Regions from separate parts of the Staphylococcus sp. 231237_7MaSpsaltlick genome, predicted to be linked through region 1. Evidence: riboswitches for the same ligand, from Rfam matches in the RefSeq annotation. Region 1 holds a riboswitch; the other holds the start of a gene.
The links. A riboswitch is a leader RNA that binds a small molecule or an ion and turns the genes downstream of it on or off. The one in region 1 is predicted to bind glycine.
Positions count from the first base shown of each region.

Region 2: another riboswitch for glycine. It lies ahead of gcvT (glycine cleavage system aminomethyltransferase GcvT); the one in region 1 lies ahead of gcvT (glycine cleavage system aminomethyltransferase GcvT).

Region 1 covers NZ_JBICNX010000011.1:132,467-135,663, forward strand. Annotated here, with positions in the region: gene gcvPA (aminomethyl-transferring glycine dehydrogenase subunit GcvPA) at 1-802, opposite strand, end outside; gene gcvT (glycine cleavage system aminomethyltransferase GcvT) at 820-1,911, opposite strand; glycine riboswitch at 1,993-2,099, opposite strand; gene ACF91D_RS19680 (shikimate kinase) at 2,096-2,596, opposite strand; gene comGF (competence type IV pilus minor pilin ComGF) at 2,776-3,197, opposite strand, start outside; gene ACF91D_RS19690 (hypothetical protein) at 3,191-3,197, opposite strand, start outside.
Region 2 covers NZ_JBICNX010000024.1:18,595-21,791, forward strand. Annotated here, with positions in the region: gene gcvPA (aminomethyl-transferring glycine dehydrogenase subunit GcvPA) at 1-930, opposite strand, end outside; gene gcvT (glycine cleavage system aminomethyltransferase GcvT) at 946-2,037, opposite strand; glycine riboswitch at 2,113-2,210, opposite strand; gene ACF91D_RS25340 (shikimate kinase) at 2,207-2,680, opposite strand; gene ACF91D_RS25345 (competence type IV pilus minor pilin ComGF) at 2,887-3,197, opposite strand, start outside.

The DNA.
Region 1 (3,197 bases):
ACGGTTGTGTATCACCTACTACAATATCAGCACCAAAACTACCTGGAGGCGTTAGTAACCCTAAAGCTAGAGGATTGGTATAAACGATAAACAAGGCTTTTTTACCCTCTATAAATGATTGGATTTTTTCTAAATCTTCAATCGAACCATAGAAGTTAGGATATTGCACAGCTACTGCTGCTGTGTCGTCATCTATAGCTGCTTCTAATTTTTCTAAATCTGTAATAGTGCCATCTAAGTCTACCTCTACGACTTCAAACTCTTCTCGTGTTTTTACATATGTGTTTAAAACTTGTAATGCTTGATAATGTAATCCTTTAGAAACTACGATTTTGTTTTTACGCGTTTGATTAAAAGCTAAAATACATGCTTCAGCAAAACTTGTAATGCCGTCATACATAGATGAGTTTGCAATGTCCATTTCGGTTAATTCACATATTAATGTTTGAAATTCAAAAATTGCTTGTAATTCACCTTGTGAAATCTCTGGCTGATACGGCGTATATGCAGTATAAAATTCTGAACGAGAAATCATCGCATCTACTACTGCTGGTGCGTAATGATCGTATACACCTGCACCTAAAAATGAAGTGTGTGTTTCTTTAGTGATATTTTTACTTGCAACTCTACTTAAACGCTTTGTCAATGAAGTCTCAGCCTCAGCGTCTGGGATAGCTAATTCTCTGTTTAATAATATATCATTAGGCACATCACCAAATAATTGTGCAATTGAATCTGCACCAATGGTTTCTAACATTTCTTTCTTATCTTGCTCTGTTAATGGAATATAACGATGACTCACAGTAACACCCCTTTGTATTATTTACTTATTTGATTTTTCTTAACAATTTTTGCTTTTACTTGTCTCTTTCTTACTTGAACTAACACTTCTTTCCCCATTTCAAAAGCATCACGATTAATTAAAGCTAAACCGATTGATTTACCAGTTAAAGGTGATTGGGTACCCGAAGTAACCACTCCAATTTGATTACCATCTAAATCCAATACTTCATAGCCAGTTCTAGGAATACCTTTTTCAATCATTTCTAAACCGACTGTTCTACGTTTTGAACCGTGTTCTTTCTGCTCTTTAAGAACACTTTTACCAATGAAGTCTGCTTCAATTAATGGTTTGGCTGCAAATGCGATTCCGGCTTCATATGGTGTGATATCTTCACTTAAATCTTGCCCATGTAGAGGTAATCCAGCTTCCAACCTTAATGTATCTCTAGCTCCTAAACCACATGGCACAACCTTATGTTCTAATAGTTTATTCCATAAATAAGGGGCATCATCAGCATCGCAGTAAATTTCAAAACCATCTTCACCAGTATATCCTGATTGTGATAAAATTACGTTTTTACCGTAAAATGCTACATTTTGTTTAAATTCGAAAGGTTTCATTGAAGATACATCTACATCAACATGTTGTTGAACTAAGTCACGTGCATTTGGACCTTGAATTGCTAATTGACCATAATCATTCGAAACATTAATTACCTCTGCATCGAATTTTTCGGCATTCTCTTTCATCCAAGCAAAGTCTTTATCTGTATTACCAGCATTTACTACTAATAAGTATAGATTTTCATCTAATTTATATGTGATCAAATCATCAATAATACCGCCATTTTCGTTGCATAGTGCAGTATATTGAGCTTTATCAGTAGTCAAATTTTCAGTATCGTTAGAAAGGAGATATTGTACTAGCTTTGCAGCATCACTACCTTTTATCAGAATTTCACCCATATGACTTACATCAAACAAACCGATTTCTGTTCTAACAGCATTATGTTCTTCTTTAATACTTGAAAATTGGACTGGCATAGCCCATCCACCAAATTCTACGATTTTAGCACCGCTGTTTACAAAAGTTTGATAAAGCGGTGTTTTTTTCAGTTCATTAGACATGAAGAAACCTCCTATTATTTAAGTAAATATATTAAAAAAACAGGGTAGACTAAGCTACCCTGTTTAAATTCTCCAGGAATGCGTCACAGTATTATCCTTTTGCCTGAGAGTTTCGTTAAACTTGCACCTTCGGCGACGGACTAAAGTTATAACTATTATAACTAACCATTCTCTCCAATACTGATCATTCGCAAACTACCTCTTCCATAATCTCACATTGCAATGAGTGAAGAGATTTACTGCTATTTAATTTTATGAATGCGATTTCATTATATCTTGAAACCCTTGAAGAATACAAGCTTTTTAATTCAAAAAGAGATTTATTGTTTGCATTAGGTCTATTGCTGTCATTTTTGATTCTATTATAAACAATGTTCAAGTCACAATCTAACCATATTACTCTTCTTTGTAGTTTTAAAAAGTCGAATGTTTGATCACCTTCAATAATTCCACCACCAGTCGAAATAATATTATAGTGGTTTATACATTCTTTTAGATACTTATATTCCAATTCTCTAAAACCTGCTTCACCTATTTGTTTAAAAATATCTGGTATAGACTGATTTTCTTGTTGCACTATGTACGCATCTAAGTCAATGTAGGATAGTTGATTATGTTTTGAAAGATATTTACCTAAAGTTGTCTTACCAGTTCCCATAAATCCAATTAATATCAACGGTTCCATTTTAATGTTATTCAAAAATATCTTCCTTCTTCATAAATAAATTAATTTGATTTTCATAATATTTCTCTATGTTATCTAAAGTTTTTAATTGTATCCCAATCTGAAATACATAAATTGTAATTAAAGATAAATATAGCATAAATATTACCAGCACAAAAGGATAGATGTATGCATTATTGTTAAATATATAATTGTCTTTCATAGAAATTCCCTTTTTCAATTATCTGTAGATTAATTTTTAAAGTTTTAAAATTGATTACTTTAAATTCAGCAGATTTAACGTTGTTTAATAAAGTTATATTTCCTTTACCGTTAATACTTTTTATAATCTTATCATTTTTTAATTCATATATCATATCTTTATTATTATTTTTTATGACTACTGTATTTTTTCGTATGTCATTTACTATAATTTGAGAATCTTTTTTTAATAAATCACGCGTTAAATCAGCAGCAAAAAATTCTAAATCTAGGTTTATTTGATTTGTAAAATGTGATTCGATAAAGTGCGTCGTTTTAAATATTGAAGGCAGTATTGTAAATATCAATATAGTAATTAATAGTGCGAACAAAACTTCAATATACGTAAATGCTTTAATCT
Region 2 (3,197 bases), on a different contig from region 1:
CACAAAACCGCGATTACCATTGGCATCTTCGGTTTGACCTACTAATCTTCCAGGAACTTTACGCATTAACTTTTTAGTTGTAGCAAAGAAACCACAATGAGGTCCACCAAATTGTGCAGGGATTCCGAATGGCTGTGTATCACCTACTACGATATCGGCACCGAATGTACCTGGAGGTGTCAGTAATCCTAATGCTAATGGATTCGCATATACTATAAATAAAGCTTTTTTATCACTAATAAATGATTTAATTTGCTCTAAATCCTCGATTGAACCATAAAAATTAGGATATTGTACTGCAACGGCAGCTGTATCATCATCAATTGCTTGTTCTAATTTAGTTAAGTCGGTAATCGTACCATCTAAATCAACTTCTATTATTTCGAATGATTCACGCGTTTTTACATAAGTTTTTAACACTTGTAACGCTTGATAATGCATCCCTTTAGATACAACAATTTTATTCTTTTTTGTTTGGTTGAAAGCAAGAATGCATGCTTCAGCAAAACTTGTTATTCCATCATACATAGATGAATTAGCAATATCCATATCTGTCAATTCACAGATAAGTGTTTGAAATTCAAAAATAGCTTGTAATTCACCTTGAGAAATTTCTGGTTGATAAGGCGTATACGCAGTATAAAATTCTGATCTTGATATCATCGCATCAACTACAGATGGTGCATAATGATCGTATACACCTGCGCCAAGGAATGATGTATGTGTTTCTTTGGTGATATTTTTCTTAGCAATTCGATTCAAACGCTTTGACAGTATCGTTTCATCTTCACCGTCAGCAATATCTAATTCTCTATTTAATAAAATATCTTCTGGAACATCTCCAAATAATTCTTTAATTGAGCTTGCTCCAATCGTTTTTAGCATTTCATTTTTGTCTTGTTCAGTTAAAGGAATATATCGATGACTCACGTTAGCACCTCTTTATTATTTTGTTATATGATTCTTTTTCACAATTTTAGCTTTCACTTTGCGTTTTCGTACTTGAATTTGTATTTCTTTACCCATTTCAAATTGCTCTCTTTTAATTAAGCCTAAGCCTATAGACTTACCTGATGAAGGTGATTGCGTTCCAGAAGTGACTTCCCCAATTTCATTATCGTCTAAATCAAAAATGACATAACCTGTTCTTGGAATTCCTTTATCAATCATTTCCAAACCAATTGCACGTCGTTCAGAACCATTTTCTTTTTGATCTTTCAATACTGATTTACCAATAAAGTCAGCCTCTATTAACGGTTTTGCAGCAAATGCGATTCCAGCTTCATAAGGTGTAATGGTCTCACTTAAATCCTGTCCATGTAACGGTAATCCAGCTTCCAGTCTTAATGTATCACGAGCGCCTAAACCACATGGAACAACATCTAAACCGATAAGTTTATCCCATAAATATTTGGCATCTTCTGCTTTACAATATATTTCGAAACCATCTTCACCTGTATATCCTGATTGAGAAAGAATGACTGATTTTTCGAAAAATTCTACATTTTGTTTAAATTCAAATGGCTTCATCTCAGAAATGTCAACATTTGTGTTTGCTTGAACTATTTCACGTGCTTTAGGCCCTTGAACAGCCAACTGACTATACTCACTTGAAACATTTTCTACAGCAACATCAAATTCTGTTGCTTGAGCATTAATCCAGTCAAAATCTTTATCAGTATTACCTGCATTTACGACTAATAAATAAGTTTGATCTGCAAGTTGATAAATAATAAGATCATCAATAATTCCACCATTTTCATTGCACAACGCTGTGTACAAAGCTTTAGATGAAGTTAACGTATCCATATCATTAGAAAGTAGGTATTGTACAAATTGCTTTGAATCGGAACCTTTTATTAAAATTTCTCCCATGTGACTTACATCAAATAAACCTACTGAATGCCTTACTGCATTATGTTCTTCTTTGATACTTGAGAATTGTACAGGCATAGCCCATCCGCCAAATTCTACAATTTTTGCACCACTATCTACAAAAGTCTGATATAACGGTGTCTGCTTTAATTCGTTTGACATGAAGAAACCCCCTAATTTTATATTAAAAAAACAGGATAGACATTAAGTCTACCCTGTTAAAACACTCCAGGAATGCGTCACAATATTATCCTTTTGCCTGAGAGTTTCGTTAAACTTGCACCTTCGGCGATGAATTGTATTTTTCACAATTCATTCTCTCTAATACTGATCATTCGCATAAAACCATTTCTTGAATTATATGATATAACTCTGGAAGTGGCTGATTACTATTCAATTTGGTGAATGCGATTTCATTATATCTTGAAACCCTTGAGGAATACAAGCTTTTTAATTCAAAAAAACTTTTATTATTTGCATTAGGCCGATTACTATCATTTTTGATTCTTTCATAAACAATATTTAAGTCGCAATCTAGCCAAATTACATTATGTCTTGATTTCAATAAATTAAATGCATCAGGTCCTTCGACTATACCGCCACCAGTTGAAATTACATCATATTGTTCTATACATTGTTGTAAATAAAGAAACTCCAAATTCCTAAAACCCGTTTCTCCTATTTTATCAAAAATTTCTGGGATAGAACGTTGCTCTTGGCTTACAATATACTCATCTAAGTCAATATAATTCAAGCCATCGTTTGAAGCGATATACTCCCCTAATGTAGTTTTACCTGTACCCATAAAGCCAATAAAGATAAGTGGTGCTTTTTTATTTGTTTTCAATTGTATCGCCCTTTTTGTCAAAACTATTTAATTGTCTATCATAATAGCTTTCTATATTATTTAACATTTTCAGCTGAATGATAAACCGCGCTGAATACGCGCTAATTAGAGTTAAATATAGCACAAAAATCCACATTACAAAAGGATACAAATAACCATTTAATCTAAAAATAAATTTGTCTTTCAATCAATTCCCCCTTAATATAAAGTTTAAGTTTTAACTTGATAAAATCGTTGTTAACTTTTTGAAAATATACACTGCGAATATTGTTTATCATCGTTATATTACCTGAATGGTTAACGGTCTTAATTAATTTGTTATTTCTAAAACGATACGTAATAATCTGATTTCCTTGCTTTAAAGTCAAAGTATTTCCTATATCATTTATTGAAACATATTTTGCATTATGTACGACTTGATCATCTGTAAGATCCTTCGCTAGATAAATTAATTCCGCATCATCAAAATCAGCAA